DNA from 2 places in the Shewanella woodyi ATCC 51908 genome. Region 1 is predicted to be linked to the other one. Evidence: riboswitches for the same ligand, from Rfam matches in the RefSeq annotation. Region 1 holds a riboswitch; the other holds the start of a gene.
What was found. Region 1 has a riboswitch for thiamine pyrophosphate ahead of SWOO_RS09680 (TonB-dependent receptor). Riboswitches for the same ligand answer to the same signal wherever they lie in the genome.

Region 1 (9,765 bases):
GAACATAAAGCACTCTTAATGGATCCTGGTGGTGTGGAACTGTTCGCTCCTATGCTGGCAAATATTGTTAAACATATTCCCCTTGAACAGCTCACCCACCTTTTTGCATCTCATCAAGATCCTGACATCATCTCCTCCTTAGGGCTATGGGATCAAACCTTACCCGAAGCCAAACTCTACTCCCCTTGGATATGGGAGGGATTTATCAGGCACTTTGGAATGAGCAATATCACCTATGAGGCATTACCAGACGAGGGAAGCCGATTAATATTGGATCAAGCTGAGGTACAGTTCATTCCAGCTCACTACCTGCACGCATCCGGTAACTTTCATGTTTACGATCCGGCAACTAGAGTATTAATGAGCGGTGATGTGGGCGCAGCTCTTGAGGGGCCCAATGTTAGTATTTTTGTCGACGACTTTGAAAGCCATATCAAGAAGATGAGTTTTTTCCATCAAAGATGGATGCCTTCAAATGCCGCCAAGAATGACTGGATAGCCAGAGTCAGAAAACTAGATATTGAGTATATGTGCCCTCAGCACGGAAGAATATTCAAAGGAGAGCAAGTTGGGCAGTTTTTAGATTGGTTTGAACAGCTTGAAGTGGGACAAGCTATCAGCAATAGCTAATTGAATATAAAAAAGCGTCCTACTTGGACGCTTTTACATTAAATAGATTCAATATAGATCACAGATAACGGGTAAATTCACCGCCCTTCTTAGCCGCTTTAATCGGGGCCTTGACCACAGGTGTACCGACATATAAAAAGCCGACAATCTGATCGCCTTGTGTAAGCCCTAAACTTTGATGCACGTTGCGATCAAAAGCATAACTCCCAGTACGCCAGATAGCCCCTAAACCCGATGCAAATGCAGCCTGCTGCATCGCCATCGTTGCACAGCCTGCGGCGATATGCTGCTCAAGCTCAGGTACTTTTGCATGCTCAACAGGTTTAGCCACCACAACTATCACTAAAGGAGCTCGTTGGGGCATTACTAAGGCTTTAGCGAGTGCAGCCTCATCGGCGCCACTGCTCATAGCTGCATCGGCAAATACTTGACCAAGTTTTTTTAACCCTTCACCTTGAGCAATAATAAACTCCCAAGGAGCTAATCCCGCATGATCAGGGACTCTAACACCCGCATCTAAAATAGTATTAAGCTGTGCTTCACTTGGACCAGGCTCTGCAAGGCGTGGGCATGACTGTCTTGTCAGTAATAACTCAATAGCGTCCAAAACTACTCCTATGATACCAATCTTTTTACTGATTGATATTTATCAAATTGGATTTTCAATAAGAGTAACAAAGCTTTGATAGGGATAATAGAAAATCCCACCTAATTGGTGGGATTTACACAACTTATGACATTAAATCTAATTTTATTCAGCTCAACTTATTTATTCATAGCCTTAGCAATATAATAATCTAGGCTAGTGAAACGTCCGCCTCCCATAAATAACAAGGCCAACAGCATAAACAGGTAAGTTATGGCAAATTCAATCCCATTATTCAACACAACAAAGTTTCCAGAGCTTGTCAGCCACTCATAATTGCCGTTCTCTTGGAGCAAGGTTTTTGCGGCGCTCAATTTATCACCAGCTGCAAGCACCTGCTCGTTAGCTAGCCAAGAACTCCCATCGGCAATCGCTAACCAACCATTCTCCCAATGAACGGCAAAGGCAGCCACTAACATGGTCACCATCAAGGGAATAGAAACCAAACGCGTAGCCAACCCTAATACCAATAATCCCCCTCCAATCAACTCAGTTCCAGCAGCCAATGCAACCATCAACTCAGGAAAAGGCAGACCTAACCCCCAGTCAGGGTTACCAAACCAAGCGGCTGAATCGCTAAAGTGAGAAAGTTTATTATAACCAGCCTGCATCAAAACAGGGGCAAGATAAAGCCGAAGTGCAAGGGGGGCTAGTCCCTCAAAGTATTTAAGCAGGTCTACAAATTTTTGATACAGGTTAACTAACATGAACGCTCCTTTTATACCAATCAGTATAAGAAGTTGATCTACTCAGAGTGTTTTTTGGCAAACTAATTCAAGGCGAATGAATAAAAGAATGGTTGTTCCCTTATGAGTTCATTCAACGCAGAAGTAGGCAGCCAAAAACACTCCTTACAGGCGAGTTTTAGCGGTTCTGATGCTGTGTTAACGAGCTTAACCGTAGAATAACTATGCTCTTCACTCGTTGCCTTGCCTCAGGACCGCTAAACTCTCGCTGAGCGATCAAATCTTTATACTGATTGGTATTAATCATTATTGGTTAAATAGACCATCAGAGAGAGAGTTTTATTTCACCCAGTTATCACTTTATAGCATAAAGGCTCAACTCGCTTACAAAAACATGAGCGTCTGTAGTGTTTTACAACAGAGTAAGTTAATCGATTAAAGAGAAAAATTGCTCAAAGCAGTTTAGGTATTCTTGCGCCTGATGTGGATTACTATTACTTAAATTTTTCATATCTGAGTTAGCTGAATTATCCGACGCCATCAAGAGTGACCACGATGCTGCAAAAACCCAATAAATATTTATCGCCGCAGGTAACGCCGCTTTTGCATCAGAGGTCAATTTAGGATGATTTAAGAGATAAGCATCGATCAATCGCTGTCGCTGCGGGGTCGATAATTTATGAGTTGATAACACACTAGCAAGATCAAATAACGGATGTGAACCGCAAGCGTACTCAAAATCAATGCAATACAGAGTGCCATCTTTACAAAGCAGGTTATGAGGATTGAGATCCCTATGGCTATACTGCAACCCTAGCGCGCAATCACTCAACTCATGAAGCCATTGGGATATCTTGCTCTCTAAGCTTGATAACTGCTTAAAGTGAGTACACCATTGTGCATTCTCCCCAGAGCTTGCTTCACTCACAATGCAAGCCTCGATTTCACTTAATCGTTTAAAGTAAAGCCGCCACTGCTCTGGGTTGTCTGTGATATTTTCGGGAGTATCTAGAGATGTAAACCCCTGTAGCAGCAATAAAAGTTGTTTGTCAGCATCAGGCCAAATTGCTGTATCATGGATAACAGGATGAGCTGTTTCAGCGCTAAGCATGTTAGCCCACCGCTTAGTGGGTTCCTCATCAATATACTCACTAAGATAAAAGGAGTGATCAGTGCTAACATAGAGCAATGCAGGTGCGATACCGGCCTCTGCGGCTAAACGCCAGTTTCTCACTTCAGCTCTACGATTGCACAATTGATCACTTGCCGATGAGTTACAACGTAGTACCCATTTATGTTGACCATTATCAATCAAGTAATTTTGATTACTCAGCCCGTGAGTAAGCTTTAGCGCCTCAAGCGTGCTAGAGCCTGCTTTGTCACTTTCATGATTGCTACCAAATATCAGCCCAAGTTGCTCAAGCTCTTTAATCACAATCACAGGTAACCTTTTCATTAACGCTTCAGCTTGATCCATAGAGTTATCAATTTCATTAAGGTTGTTAACTGACTGTCGCCATATCTTGCTCTCTCATGGTGGATCGCCACAGAAAATATCCGCCAATGGCCATCCCCACATACAGAATAAACAGTAAAGAGGTAAGCATTAACCCTTTTTGAAGATAGAGATAGATGGAAACCAGATCGATAACGACCCAGTAAAGCCAGTTCTCAAGCACTTTCTTCGCCACTAAGTAGGTTGTCATAACAGCATAGCAGGTTGTCGCAGCATCTAAGTAAGGGAAAGAAGCACTAGTAAAATTAGCCATCAGATACCCCATCAAAAGTGAGACGCCAGCTGTCACTACAATTATCTTAAGGTGACGGTTAAAGCTCCATGAAATGACACCGCCCGTATCATCACGCTTTCCTTTAGACCACTGCTGAAAACCATATATTGCCATCGCCATGTAGTAGACATTCAACACTGACTCCATTAGCAATGACACCTTCCAAAAAAGTGCCGTGTAGATAGCTGTACTCGCAAAAGCCGCAAACCAGCACCAGATACTGCCCTTCATCGCCAGCAGTAAATAGGCCGCCGCTAAGATAACGGCCACGCCTTCCCAAGCGGTTAACGCATTCGCTTCAGATAAGGCTCCGGTAAAAGTATTTAATAATGCTGACCAAAAGTCTGTCATGACTCTCTCACTCAATGGTAAAACTTAAAAGCTCATATCCACGTCCTGAATATGAGCTCAACTTCAAGCATGCTTCATCACTTAAAAAGCAACTAACTGCCTATCAAAAAATAGCAAACATCTATACTGCTCAGCTACTCGCTATGGGAGAGATTAAGCTCACCACCAATAAACTTACACACAAAGACAGCTTTGCCCCACTTCTTATGGGCTGCCTCCATCTCTGTTGCTAGCATATCCATCACCTCACGATACTCACCACACACCTGAGTCGCCATCGCATTCGTTTTACGCTCGATATTTTTATAGCTATCGACACGGCCAATGAACCAGCGAATAGGATCCAAGTAGTTGTCTTGTAACGGGTAGCAGCTAATTTCAGCGGTTAATTTCATTTTATGACCCCAAGCCGCACTTAATGTACGGCTAAAATTAAATGAGTGAACATTGAACTTTTAAACATTTAGATAATTAAGCCGGAAATTTCCGGCAGTACTTTAACTAGATAAACTTAATACTAAAGGTTAATCCGAGCTGACGAGGATCGCCATAACGGATATATTGTTTATCAGCCCAATCTTGATCGGGCTCATTACCAAAATAGAAGCCTCGTGTACCATATTTCTCATCAAACAGGTTGCGTCCCCAAAGATAAGCAGACCAAAGCTCTGTCTCATAACCCATACGAGCATTGAAGATGGTATAGGCTTCAGATGTAGACTCATTGCTGTCTGAGTAGTAAAACTCACTCTTACCGCTCGTGGTTAAATTTGCAAACCAGCCAGAATCGGTGCGATACGTCGCCCCAGCGCTATAGGTAAACTTAGGTGAGTGAGCCAGTTCTCGGCCACTTAAATCAACCGTGCCGCCATATTTGTCCTGATATGAATAGTCACCATATTCGGTTTCTAACCAGCCAAGGCTTGCATATAACTTCAAGTTATCTGTTGCATACCAAGTGCCATCCAGTTCAGCACCATAGTTACTTGAACTACCTGCATTTTCGGTATAGAGGTAAAAACGTTGACTATCTTCTACGGCTTGCTGAGATGCTGCAACTTGCTGATCTTGTCTATCCATATAGAAAACGGAGAAATTTGTATTGATGTCACCATCAAGCCAGATAGATTTCAACCCAATTTCATAGTTATAGAGAGTCTCAGAGTCATACTCAGTTTTATCCGCTAGTTGCTCAGGCAAAGCCATATTAAAGCCGCCTGCTTTATAGCCACGAGCAATCCTAATGTATGTCTCCTGTGTATTACTGAGCGTCTTACTCAAGGCAATATGACCGCCCCACATAGTCTCATCAGGATTAAAGCTTGAGCTTTTCATCTCCCCATCTACAAGGCGATCTTCATCATATTGCGCCTCTCGCTCTTCGACTCTCAATCCTGTTGAAAATGAATAGCCATTACCTAAATCTGAGTCTATTTGACCAAAAACTGCATAGTTTCTTGCATTAAAATCTGAAATAACATGCTCGTCAGCCCAGCCGTTATAAAAAGAGGTAACTTCATTATTTTCATCGAGATTCATACCATAAACGCCGAGCAACCAATCAGTGCTCCCAGCAAAAATACGCCCGGCTTCTGTGGAGCTGAGTCTAAACTCTTGGCTAACAGTGTTACGCTCTCCTCTCTTATCCCAAGTGTAATCATACTGACAAGGCTCGCCGCCACAATCTAAGCCAGCCCAATAATCTGGGTTGGCCCAGTCACCGTCATAATTATGGTGAGTTTGAGAGCTCGCATAGGAGGTCAAAGAGACTAAATCAAATGCATCAGCCCCTGTATAAGTGAATTTGAGCGAGCTGCCAGAGGTTCGCTGTTTGTCCACACCAGGCGCATCAGTTAACGTATCGAAACCATTATTATCTAAGGTCCAAGCATCATAACCGTTATCAAAATCAGCGTGCAGCAAGGTCAAATCTATCTCTAAATCATCAGTTGCGTACCAGCGCAATTTTGCACGGCCAGTAAATTCATCACGGGCATTGGTATCATCACGCCCAAGATAGAGGTTATCTTGATAACCGTTTTGCTTATGCTGTTGCAGTGACACTCGATACAGGAGTTTGCCAGAGTCTGTTAACGGACCAGAACTAAAGCCACTAAATGTCGTTAATGCATCATCGCCTACAGAGACTTCGGCTCCATGCTCAAACACATCAGTAGGATCATTACTCTTAAGGTAGATAAGTCCCGCAAGTGCATTCGCCCCATAACGTGTCCCTTGCGGCCCACGAAGCACCTCTACTTGCTGCAGGTCGTACATGCTCGATATCATGCCTAAACCCGACATATCAATATCATCAATAATATAACCGACTGAGGAGTTAGGCGCCCCTTGGTACTCCTCCTGCTCTCCAACACCACGTATTTGGAAGTATTTTGGTCTTGAGCTTCCTCCTGACCAGTTGAAGTTTGCGATGGAGTTTAGGATATCTTCGAAATGTTGAGCACCTTCATCTTCGATCTGCTGCTGATCGATAACGGTAATACTCGAAGGCATCTTCTCAAGCTCAGTGCCACGAAAATCGGAAGTGACTACAATCACTTCCATCTCATCACGCGTATCAGGTGTTTGATTTAGCTCAGATGCAACAGCGTAGCCAGATGCTAGCGTGCTCGATACAGCAAGCGCGACAGGTGAAATCTTTTTTAATATAGACAGTTTTGAAACAGACATTAGGACCCCAAATTATTATTTTGAGATCCGGCAATTGGAAAAGCGAGAAAGGATATTGTGTTTGATCTAGTTTAAACGATCAAAATTTGGCCCATTCCTACGCCGGTATAAGCCGGATCAGGTTCAAAGGGTTTGTCATAAGACATCTCAGATGCCGCATTATATGCAGCATCACCCCTTGGCGCCGGCGATTATACATCAATATTACTAACTATTGACAAACTTCTAGCATCAATCGTAATAAAAAATACCAACTCAATGTTGGTATTTTTTATTACGTAACTCCGAATAAGCTTTTAACTAGTTAGAAAAAGCCTTCCTCACATAAAGCTCATACCTAACAGCATCTGTATTTGGCGCAAGGCCTGACACCTGCATCTGCTGTTTACCATGGAGCTTTAATGATTTCCAGGCGCTGCCCTCATCATCTAAGGTATAACCGTTAATATCATACCAAGTAAACTTGTATTGAAGCCGCAGATCCGTTGCAACTTTACTGATGATTAATCCAGATCCCTGTAGGAACCCTCCCTGTTGACGGGACTTAAGTTGCTCAACACTGACCTCACCAGCAAAGGACCCATTGTCGACACGTACCTCTCCCGTGGAGCTTGCCATCACCCCAGCAGTATGAGGGGCACATGCAGTCATCATTAACCCTAACACTAATATAGTTATCAATTTCTTCATTGCACTTATCATCCTTAAAAGTAGAGGAACTCATACTGACAATATGAGTTTATCGCTTAATTAATCAATCAAAAAATGAGCCCTTGCTGTAGCAATCAGCTTTTTACGGTTCGTTTGCCAACAATTGATGCTCACATTGGCCACCCTGCGCCCCTGTCGGGTAATTTTACACTCAGCAAACGTGTCTTTATGATACCCAGCTCTTAAGTAATCAATCGAAAAATCAACTACCTTAGGCACCTTACTTGTGTGCATAAACACCATAAGCTGAACAATTGCCGACATCTCCATAAACCCAGCAATCACGCCACCGTGAATAGCTGGGAGGATAGGGTTACCTATATTGTCATCTTTTGCTGGCAGTCTGAAAACTAGCTCATCACCGAATCGCTCCACAGACATACCAATAAAATCGGTATAGGGAACATGGGATAAGAGGTGGCTAAAGTCATTCAGCTCGGTGGCTTTTTTTACTATCTCTTTTACATCGAGTTGAGGGGCTGTTGCGACAATCGGCTCCTGCACGCACTGCTCGCTGTCTGGTAACGCATCAGATAGAGAAGTGACCTCCTCGCCGATCAAAGCTTGACGAAACTCATCCCCAATCATCTCCGGACTGATACGCATAAAAGAACCGACTGCATGGGCAATGGGATCATCAATTGAATCTTGATAAGCAATCCCACGTGTAAACGCAACACTAGAAGATATTTTATAGCACTCAGCAAAGCCATAAACAGGCTTATTGGGATCGGCAGGTTTCATATAATCAACCCGCAGATCTAAGGTTGGAGAAAGCTCTAACGCCTGATATTTATCAAAGATAGAGCAAACCACTGCGCTGCCACTTGCCGTATCCATCAAGGTTGTGATCACTCCGCCGTGAATCACTCCCGTATCCGGATACCCCACTAATTCATGGGCATAGGGCAGCTCAATCAACACGTGATGTTCACTGGCCTCATGCACCCTAAGGTTTAGACGGCGGCACTGCGCTAGCTGATCAACAAAGCGTGTGGCAAGTTGAGTGAGCGGGAAAAAATCAGGATTAACCTTCATAGGGTAGCACTCACGCCTATTTCTTAGCTGCTAACATTCGGCCTAGAGGCCTACCGCCTACAAGATGCATATGAATATGATAAACCTCCTGTCCCCCATGTTTATTGCAATTCATAATAAGACGGTACCCATCCTCAGCTATTCCCTCCTCCTCCGCCAATTTAGCGGCAACGGTCATCATACGTCCCAGTGCTTTCTCATCTGATGCTTTGACATCATTCACTGTTGGAATAAGATGATTGGGAATGATAAGAATATGGCTCGGCGCCTGGGCATTAATATCACGAAATGCGGTGACTAATTCATCTTGGAATAAGATATCAGCAGGGATCTCTCGACGTATAATTTTACTGAAAATGGTTTCTTCGGCCACTTGCCTGTCCTCTCAATCATGGAATAGTAGGAGTATACCTGTAATTAATCACATTGTGAGTATCTGATAACTCATCTTGAAAAAGAAGACGCCGTTTATCCTAAAAAGTTACAAACATATCTATAAACTCTACCAAAATCATAGTCACGCAAACGACACGTCCCCCCACATTGATTAACAGTTACACAATTGTATATACATTAACATTGACAATAGAGTGTAAGAGCATAGAATCTTAGGCTAATAAAACATTTGAGATAGCAATATGCTAACGGATAAAGAGACTGCACTATTAAACGCGGCAACTGACCTGATAAAAGAGCATGGTATGATCGCTTTGAATATGTCTGATGTTCACAAAAAAGCCGGCTACTCAAGGGCCGCTCAATACCAATCTTTCAGCGATAAAAATTCTCTACTTGCTGCACTGTGTATGAGGGAGCTAGTTCAAAATACCTCAGCAGTTAACGAGCAAAGATACACAGAGATGACCAGTGATTTCACCGTCGTATTAAGACCCGTTGTTTATAACTACTTAAAACTTTCAGATAGACTAATGATAGATTCAGCATTCAACCATATGCTAGATGCCGTTCAATCTCTTCCAGATGTTGAGCAGTTTTCATTCCTGAAACAAGGTTTTAATTTTCTCAATCAAGAGCGAATTAACGCTGCGTAAACTAATCCCCTCTATATGAAGCCTTTTATTTACAATGAAAGGCTTCATATAGCTCCCTGCAACCATTAGGCCTTAACGATATACACAACACCCTCTTTTTCATAAACGTTACTGACTTCATTCCCTTCGCCTAACACAATAACTTGCTGACCCTTTTCAGTGACTACCTC
Region 2 (9,765 bases), 840 kb from region 1:
AACAAATAGCACTCAGAAAAGTGAGCAAATACGCTTAAAGTAAGCTGTGTATTTCAATTAAAAAGCCCATTATCTTTAGGTAATGGGCTTTTTAACGATATGAGCCGCGTTAACCGTTAACCGCTAACTGGGAAGATGTAAACTAATTTTTAAGCCGCCTTTATCTACATTTTCGGCAACAGCTTCGCCTCCTAACAGTTTCATGCTCTGTTTTACTATCGCTAATCCTAAGCCATAACCCCCTTGACTTGAATGCCTTGCATCATCCATACGAGTGAAAGGGTTAAATACGGTCTCTAACTCTGAGTGCTCAATCCCTGGGCCATCATCCATAATGGTAAGAACAACGCCGTTAGGGCTCTTAATGTAGCTCACTTCTATGGTGCAGCACTCTCCCGCATACTTAAGTGCATTTCTGAGTACGTTGTCTATGGCACGAGTCAATAGGCCTACATCAGTGATCAGAGTGACAGTGTCTGGCTGAGAGTGCCAGATAATGGTTTGTCCCGCTTTCGCCTCGAATTCAATATCGTTAAGTGATCTACTGCGGATCTCATTGATTGGAACTGCTTGTATGTTGAGATCAATATAAGCGTTGTTAAGTCGACTGAAGTTAAGCATGGTATTGATCAATGCTGACATCTCTGCATTTTCATGTTCAAGTCTATGTAACAGAGTAAGATGTGAGTCATTAAGTTGTTTGCTTAAAAGGTGAAGTGCCAGCTCTTGTCTAGCTAACGGGGTACGCAGCTCATGTGAAACATCCCTTAATAATCTTTGTTGGTTAAGCATCGACTGCTGAACTTGCTCAGCCATATGGTCAAACTCTGTGGCTAACTTATAAAACTCAGGCTCTTTGGTGGAGAAGTGCTGAGCAATACGGGTATTAAGATCTCCACTTGCTAATGCTTGTGTGCCAGCTTGCAGGTGTGTGAGCGGAGTGATTAAGTATTTGCTTAGGATGGAGCTAAACATCACGAGTACAGCAAAACCGACAAGTGTGCGGATTACCCATAAGCTACTACTTAGCTGTTGTGCTGGATGAAGTGCAGCATTGAGCTGCACCACTAACGTTAACTCTTGCCTTTTATTATTGATAAGGTGCTTACCCAAAGGAACAGCGATTAAGGGCTTTTGAACACGATCCCCCATCGGTTGTTTAAGCTGCTTTAAATACTTAAGCTTAAAAACAAAATGAGGATGCATCTCTCGCTTAGTGAGCGCTTGAAGATCGTTATTGAGAATAAAAAGCGTGAATACCTGCTGTTTTTCCCATTGAGTTAACCCCTCTATATCGCTGTTTCTAATAAAAACTTTTGCTTCACTGGCAAGTTCTGTGAGCTGCTCCTGTGTGGTTGAAGGTAAAGTGAGCAATTTATTTAATACCAAGCTTTCAATGGCGGTTGCTATCAGTAAAATAGCTAAAAGTGAGATGGCAAAATAGCTGAATAATTTAAACTGCAGATGTGAAAAAAGGCCTGATATTGGTAGAAGCATAGTAGATGGCTTACTTAAAGCGCCATGTAATGATAATTGTTCGCAATTATAACTGGGTCATAGCTTATCTGCTAGTAGAGAGTGCGAAGAGGAATATATTTAATGTTGGACCTAGATAGATGAAGGTTATTTTGTTAACCCATGAGAGAGAGGTTACGCGTTTAACCAATACAGGGGGCAAAGCGCTAGAGTTATTTCCACACTGGTGCTCACGCGTGATCTGGTCAAGAGTTGAAGCGGATGATGGGATAGTACATCTACTATCTAGTAACAAGGCGGCAGTGCTTTTTCCAAAACCTGTTTTGTCCAAAGAGACCGGTGATTCAATGCTTCAAACCCCAATGGAGGAGTTAAGCCTGTATTTGAATGAGATACCTGAAACTATCATTATTTTAGATGCAACCTGGCAAGAGGCGAGAAAGATGATAAGGCAGAGTCCCTATCTTGCCACTGCGAGCAAATATGCATTAACACAGGGAGGAGACTCTCAGTTTAACTTGAGGCGCAATCAGATCCCTGGAGGATTATGCACCTTAGAGTGTATTATCCAACTGTGTCATTCAGCCAAGATGACTGAAGAAGCATTGGAGTTGGAAGCTGCCTATATCGCATTAAATCAAAGATAATACAGCTTTAAAGCAAGGTGAGGTAGACACAGAGGAAGTGACTGATGGCGCCCGCGAGTACAAATAGATGCCAAATAGCATGATTATAGGGGATCCGTTTACCCACATAAAACACCACCCCTAGGCTGTAAAAAAGACCGCCAGCTAATAGAAGTTGAAACCCTAATGGCGACATTGCCGCTATCATATCACTCATTACGGTGACGCATAGCCAACCCATGGCGAGGTAAAGCATCACACTGAATTTTTTAAAACGATGAATAAACAGGGTTTTAAATAACACTCCCGCCACAGCCAAAGACCAGATCGCAATTAAAATAACAGTGGCTTGCTCACCTTTAAGTGCGATTAACATTAATGGTGTATAGGTTCCAGCAATAAGGAAATAGATAGCGCAATGATCGGCTATTTTCAGCCTATGTTTCCACTTTGGGTTTGAGACGCTGTGGTATGCCGTCGAGCAAGAAAAGAGTAAAATAATACTGCTACAGTAGATCACAACACCTAGCATCTGCACAGAAGTTAGCGTGTCTTGTCCTTTGATAACAGAGAAAATAAGCCCAATGATACCTGCGATAATCCCTAGGGCATGGCTGACGCTGTTTGCTAGCTCTTCATGAAGCGTATAGCCACTTGAATTAAGCACTTGCTCAGCAGGGGCTTGATGGCATATTTCCTGTGATGACATAGAGTAAATCAACTTCTGGTTAGACCTTTTTAACGAGTCTAACAGCAATAACTAGCTAACACTAGCATTGAGCGTACACGTGTAAGCTTATTTTTATTTATATGAATGAAGTTTTCACCTTTATCCTTTTTATGTGAGTTGACTAAGCAAAGGAAAATTATTCAATTCAAGGTTGAAGGAACTTTATATCCATATCTTTATCTTAATAGCAATTGGTATAGAGATATGTTCACTGTTTATCGGGTTGAGATAGGTGTCAATAAGCTCGATATAAATCGCCTTGATATAAATGGAATTGATATAACAAGAGATGGAAAGTAATCAACACAATAAACACTTGGTAAACGACCAAACTCCCCAAGATGACATCATCAAGAACTTAACGAAGAACTCAATTAAGAGTGATTTGAACTCTGTAGATGAGACTCATCTGTTGCCTTTTACAGCTAAACGTCAAGGTTCAACTGAGGATGAGTTGTTTCACTTAATCGATGACAGACTAGTGGGGGCAAGTTCTGAAGAGGAGCAATCTTCAGCTACTAGCTTTAGTACTAGTGGTATAAGTGTTAGGGATACAGAGATTGGTCAGCTACAGGCCTCTCAATTTATGCCCCACTATAGACAACTAACTCTTGTATTACTCCTCGTTTTTATTGGCCATTTTGTGTTGATTGGTATGTTGCATCATGTTTGGCAACCACAGACGTTAAAGCTTCCCGAGCATCAAGCGCCTAAACTGAACGCCTATATCTATTATGAGCCTAAAATTGAACCTAAAGTGATAAAAGAGGTTGTGGAGACTATTAAAGATACCGTGAAAGAGAACGAAAATGTTAGCCCTGATCCACTAGATAAATCTCTAGTCAAAGAGAGTGACCTCCCTCAAATCAGCAAAGATCAGGAGGAGGTTAGCGTTAAAGCACAACAGAATAAGCAACTAGATGTTGTCGCAGGTAAAGAGACTGATAATAGTAACGACATGGTAAGTGCGAAACCCGCGGGAAGTTTAAGTCAATCAACCCGCAGCTATTTTCAGCGCCAGAGAGAGCAAGCGCTTGATGAGCTTGTGATATCGCAGTCAGATAGATACACCAGAAAACGTTCGTTAAGTGAGATGGATGGCGATATGATCATCTTGTCACTTCCTGAGCATAATATTTGGGAAGAGACAAAAACCTTAGACAGTGAGTTGGATCCCAATCGAATCGTCAAACAAGGTTCTACCTGTTACCGGATAGTTAAAACTCCAAACCCACTTAACCCCCATGCAGAGAATTTAGGTTATCCATTTCGATGTGATGGGAAGTCATTGGTGTCAGATCTGCAAAAAGCGATTGCCAAGCAGGCAGAAAAGATGGGAATAAAACGCTAATCTTTTTATGAAATATTTTCACTCTAAATGTATAGAGTTAAATTCAATTCTGAATTTATATATTTTAATTAATTTTTATCAATAGGTTAGTTTTGATTAAAAGTTTTCACCGATGAATCATTTTGTTTGGTTTTATTGGCTTGTTTAGCTAACAGTTTTACGTTTATACTCTTTGGCATCTTGTCGGAGTGCCTAAAGGCTGAGACCGTTAATTCGGGATCCGTTGAACCTGATCGGGTTAATACCCGCGAAGGAAACAAGCATGATAAAAACAATTAATTCGAATGTGATATGAGCCATTAAATCATCATTCGATCTATTATTTTATCTGATGCATCTTCATTTTTTGTTGATGTACCTGCTATTCAACATCTCCTGGCAAGCAACTTCATTTCTTTTTTTAAGTGAGATTGCTTATGTCAAATCGTCGTCAAACCCGAGCTCAAGCTCAACAATTTATTGATACTTTAACACCACTTCAACACCCTAATTCAGAGAAGGTTTATCTGACTGGGAGTCGCGAAGACCTGCGTGTTGGTATGCGTCAAATTTTGCAATCCGATACTTTAGTCGGCGGCACCGAAGCCGATCCCATTCTTGAGTCTAACCCACCTTTAAAAGTTTATGATTGTGCAGGGCCATATTCGGATCCTGATGCAGAGATAAATGTACGCGCAGGCTTGAATAAATTTAGACAAAGCTGGATTGAGGAGCGAGCTGACACAGAGCAACTTGCTGGTGTTAGCTCAGGCTTTACCCAGCAACGTTTAGCTGATGATGGCTTGGATCATCTCAGGTTTGATTCACTGCTTCCTCCACGCAGAGCTCAATCAGGCAAGCGTGTGACTCAACTCCACTATGCAAGGAATGGAATTATCACTCCTGAGATGGAGTACATCGCCATCCGTGAAAATATGGAGCAGGCTGGGATCACCGATCCAGTTTTAAGGCAAAAAGCCAAAGGAGAAAGCTTTGGTGCCTCTATCGAGCAAGTGATCACCCCTGAGTTTGTGCGTCAAGAAGTGGCCCGCGGTCGTGCAATTATTCCTTTGAACATCAATCATCCTGAAGCTGAGCCTATGATCATTGGCCGTAACTTCTTGGTAAAGGTGAATGCCAATATCGGAAACTCTGCCGTGACTTCATCCATTGAGGAGGAGGTTGAGAAACTGGTTTGGTCAACCCGCTGGGGCGCAGATACCGTGATGGATCTCTCCACTGGCCGCTACATTCATGAAACCCGTGAGTGGATAATACGTAACTCTCCAGTGCCGATAGGAACCGTACCCATCTATCAAGCATTAGAGAAGGTCAATGGTGTTGCTGAAGATCTTAGCTGGGAGGTGTTTAGAGATACCTTGGTTGAGCAGGCAGAGCAAGGCGTTGATTACTTTACGATTCACGCAGGGGTTCTACTTCGCTATGTACCCATGACGGCAAAACGGGTGACAGGTATTGTGTCTCGTGGTGGCTCGATCATGGCTAAGTGGTGTTTGTCTCATCATAGTGAAAACTTCCTTTATGAACACTTCACAGAGATCTGTGAACTGTGCGCCGCCTACGATGTCTCGCTTTCATTGGGTGATGGCATGCGTCCAGGCTCTATCGCAGATGCCAACGATGAGGCTCAGTTTAGTGAGTTAGAGACCTTAGGAGAGCTGGTTAAAATAGCGTGGGAGTATGATGTTCAAACCATTATCGAAGGCCCTGGCCATATCCCGATGAACTTAATCAAGGAGAACATGGATAAGCAGCTAGCACTCTGTGATGAGGCGCCGTTTTACACTTTAGGGCCACAAACCACCGATATCGCGCCTGGCTATGATCATTTTACATCGGGGATCGGTGCGGCAATGATCGCATGGTACGGCTGCGCCATGCTCTGTTATGTTACCCCCAAAGAACACCTTGGTCTGCCCAATAAAGAAGATGTTAAGCAAGGGCTTATCGCATACAAAATTGCCGCTCATGCTGGTGATGTGGCTAAAGGGCATCCAACGGCACAGATCCGTGACAACGCGCTCTCTAAGGCAAGGTTTGAGTTCCGCTGGGAAGATCAATATAACTTAGGACTCGACCCTGAGACAGCTCGCGCTTATCACGATGAGTCTCTGCCTCAAGAGTCGGCAAAAGTGGCTCACTTCTGCTCCATGTGTGGGCCTAAATTCTGCTCTATGAAGATTAGCCAAGAGGTACGTGATTACGCCGCATCTCAAGAGGTTGAGCTGCAATCTCATGCCAGTTATCAGGCTAAAAGTGCCTCAGAAATAGAAACTGGAATGGCGCAAATGTCTGCAGAGTTCAAGGCTAAAGGCGCAGAGCTTTACCATGAAACGGCTGTCGTTGATGAAGAACTCGCGGACGCAGAGGCTTAATCGATGGCAAACTCAACACTGAGTTCTTCAGTTAATAGGCCTGTAGTGTGGACGATTGCAGGCTCCGATAGTGGTGGCGGGGCAGGCATACAAGCTGATTTATTAACCATGAACGATCTAGGATGTCATTCTTGTAGTGTCATCTCCTGTGTTACTGCGCAATCTTCTGTGGCCGTTAATTTGGTTGAGGCTGTTTCCCCTCAAATGTTTCAGTCACAGCTTGATACCTTGCTACATGATCTGCCACCTGTTGCGATAAAAATTGGGCTGTTGGCAAATCAAAGTCAGGTTTTGATGTTAGCGAGCTGGCTAAGGGAAACGTTAGCCGAGTACTGTAAGCAAGCAGGTGTTGAGGTTAGTGTGATCCTCGACCCTGTGATGTTTGCTACCTGTGGCGATAATCTAAATTCAAGTTTAGATTTTTCGCCATTTAAAAATTTACTCACCTTAATTACGCCCAATATTACCGAGCTAGCCGCGCTGGTGGAGATAAAGGCTAAGCCTGATCCTGCAATGAGTGAAGCAGAGTCATTTTTAGTCGATCAAGCTGATTGTGTATTGGCGGCTGAGCAATTATCAGAGCAACTTAACTGCCATGTATTAGCAAAAGGAGGCGATCTCGGACCTACTTGGCTTAGGGATTGTGCTCAAGATATTTTTGTCTGTAGAGAGGCGAAAGGAAGCTCTATTTTTCATCAAGGAAGAACCTTTCTGCTATCTGGTCCACGTATAAACAGTGACAATACCCATGGCAGTGGTTGCACTTTAAGCTCAGCTATTGCCAGTGTGATGGGACAAGGTTATGTGCTTCATGATGCGATCGTGGTAGCAAAAGCCTATGTTACAGCTGGGATCGCAGCGAGTTTTCAACCAGGAAGTGGGGCTGGAACGCTCGCTCGTACTTCTTGGCCATCAGATCTGACACTCTACCCAAGTATCTCTGCATTGGACTCCGGCCCATCGCTGCCAGATAGAATCAAATTTAAGCCAATTGTTGAGCGCTTGGGTCTTTACCCTGTTGTTGCTGATTTGAGGTTATTACACTCCTTACTTGAAACGGGGGCTAAAACCATTCAGCTCAGGATAAAAGAGGGATTGGCTGATGATATTGAACAGCAGATCTGCTCGGCGATTCAGTTAGGTCGAGATTATAAAGCCAAGCTGTTTATCAACGATCATTGGCAACTTGCACTTAAGCATGGGGCTTATGGAGTACACCTTGGGCAGGAAGATCTTTACACGGCAGATTTGACCAAGATAGCGAGTGCGGGTATCGCGTTAGGTGTGTCGAGTCATAGTTATTTTGAACTGCTACTTGCTCATCAGATTGCTCCATCATATATCGCTCTAGGACATATATTTCCGACTACTACAAAGGTGATGCCATCTAAACCTCAGGGTCTTAATAAACTCAGTCGATATGTTGAGCTGCTAGGCTCTCATTACCCTTTGGTCGCCATAGGTGGCATTGATGAGTCGAAACTTGAAGCGGTAAAGCACACGAGAGTTCATGACATTGCTGTGGTGAGGGCGATCACTCAAGCTGGAGATCCAGCTGGTGCATTTAGGATGCTTGCTCAAAAGTGGGAGGTGTGTAATGCCACTGTGTGACAGTGATTTTATGCGCTACTCGAGACAGGTCTTGTTACCTGAAGTGGGTGAGCATGGTCAGCTTGCTCTTAAAAGTGCCAAGGTGTTACTGGTTGGTGTTGGTGGTTTAGGTCAGCTTGCGGCTCAGTATTTAGCAGCTTGTGGTGTGGGAAAGCTTATTTTAGCTGACGATGATCGGGTTGAAGTTTCCAACTTGCCAAGACAACTTCTCTTTGATGATGATGATATCGGTGAGTATAAATCTAAATGCGCGAGTTTGAAGTTGATGCAAAGGAAGCCGACATGTGAGGTTCAAAGCATCACGCAGCGGTTATCAACTAAGAATATCAACAGATACATAGAAGGGGTCAACCTAGTGCTCGATTGCAGTGATAACTTGCCAACGCGGCACACTGTAAACCAAGCCTGCATTGAGACTCATACGCCATTGGTCACGGCATCCGTAAGCCATTTCAGTGGTTTTCTCTTTGCGGTTGATATGCAAAGAGCGTCTGAGGCGGGTTGTTATCACTGCCTGTTTCCCCATGACACACAAGTCACTCAAAACTGCAGCACAGCAGGAGTACTGGGTCCTATGGTAGGGACGCTAGCTTCTATGCAGAGCCTTATGGCGATGAATATTCTGCTGGGAGTGGGCAAGCCATTTGGGAAGCTGCTTAGATTTGATGGGCTCAAGTTTTCTTGGTATGAAGCACAGCTTAGTCAAGACCCTGCTTGTCCCGTGTGTCGAAACCATATTCAGACGCGGCAGTATAACGCTCGTTGCTTAGAGGAAAACTGATGGAAAGCGTGAATATCTATATAAACGATGAGCCCTTAACAATCTCAAGTAGCCAAAGTTTTAAGGCGCTCGTTGATGGTCAAGGGGTAAAGATTAAATCTGTGGCTCTGGTGTGTAACTCAGTGCTCGTTCCGAGAGCAGCTTGGCAGGAGAGATGCTGTAAAGAAGGCGATAAAATAGAGATCTTCTCTGTAGTAGCAGGAGGCTAATATGTTGAAAATAGCGGAACATGAGTTTCATTCAAGATTGTTTACAGGCACGGGAAAGTTTTCATCCTCTAAGACGATGTTAGCGGCGATTAGAGGTTCTGAGTCTGAACTGGTCACCATGGCGATGAAAAGGCTAGATCTTAAAACTGGCAGTGATGATATCTTATCGCCTCTTTTACATAGTGGCGTTAAGCTTTTGCCCAATACTGCCGGCGCAAGAAACGCAAAAGAGGCGATATTTGTCGCTGAACTTGCTCGAGAAGTGCTTAATACCAATTGGATTAAGTTAGAGATACACCCTGATCCTAAATATTTAATGCCTGATCCTATTGAAACATTAGAGGCGGCGAGGGAGTTATGCGAAAAGGGGTATGTGGTTCTGCCCTATATTCATGCCGACCCTGTGTTGTGTCGACGTTTAGAGGAGGTTGGGTGTGCGGCTGTGATGCCTCTGGGGAGCCCTATTGGCTCTAATCAGGGGCTAGCTACTGAGCCATTTCTTAAGATCATCATCGAGCAGGCGAATGTTCCTGTGATTGTTGATGCGGGGATCGGTGCACCGTCTCAAGCGCTCAGAGCGATGGAGTTAGGTGCTGATGCAGTGTT

Region 2: linked by a shared signal. The riboswitch ahead of thiC (phosphomethylpyrimidine synthase ThiC) and the one ahead of SWOO_RS09680 (TonB-dependent receptor) in region 1 are both predicted to bind thiamine pyrophosphate.

The regions. Positions count from the first base shown of each region.
Region 1 covers NC_010506.1:2,325,290-2,335,054, reverse strand. The annotation lists gene SWOO_RS09710 (oxygen-binding di-iron domain-containing protein) at 1-630, shown strand, start outside; gene SWOO_RS09705 (NAD(P)H nitroreductase) at 689-1,237, opposite strand; gene SWOO_RS09700 (HvfX family Cu-binding RiPP maturation protein) at 1,396-1,983, opposite strand; gene SWOO_RS09695 (phosphotransferase) at 2,390-3,439, opposite strand; gene pnuC (nicotinamide riboside transporter PnuC) at 3,465-4,103, opposite strand; gene SWOO_RS09685 (YkoF family thiamine/hydroxymethylpyrimidine-binding protein) at 4,238-4,498, opposite strand; gene SWOO_RS09680 (TonB-dependent receptor) at 4,605-6,794, opposite strand; TPP riboswitch at 6,872-6,983, opposite strand; gene SWOO_RS09675 (YcfL family protein) at 7,095-7,484, opposite strand; gene SWOO_RS26500 (PaaI family thioesterase) at 7,545-8,543, opposite strand; gene hinT (purine nucleoside phosphoramidase) at 8,560-8,916, opposite strand; gene SWOO_RS09655 (TetR/AcrR family transcriptional regulator) at 9,182-9,595, shown strand; gene SWOO_RS09650 (hypothetical protein) at 9,661-9,765, opposite strand, start outside.
Region 2 covers NC_010506.1:3,165,433-3,175,197, reverse strand. The annotation lists gene def (peptide deformylase) at 1-38, shown strand, start outside; gene SWOO_RS13380 (HAMP domain-containing sensor histidine kinase) at 124-1,497, opposite strand; gene SWOO_RS13375 (DTW domain-containing protein) at 1,617-2,123, shown strand; gene trhA (PAQR family membrane homeostasis protein TrhA) at 2,131-2,811, opposite strand; gene SWOO_RS13360 (hypothetical protein) at 3,122-4,183, shown strand; TPP riboswitch at 4,358-4,456, shown strand; gene thiC (phosphomethylpyrimidine synthase ThiC) at 4,600-6,558, shown strand; gene thiE (thiamine phosphate synthase) at 6,562-8,169, shown strand; gene SWOO_RS13345 (HesA/MoeB/ThiF family protein) at 8,156-8,950, shown strand; gene thiS (sulfur carrier protein ThiS) at 8,950-9,159, shown strand; gene SWOO_RS13335 (thiazole synthase) at 9,161-9,765, shown strand, end outside.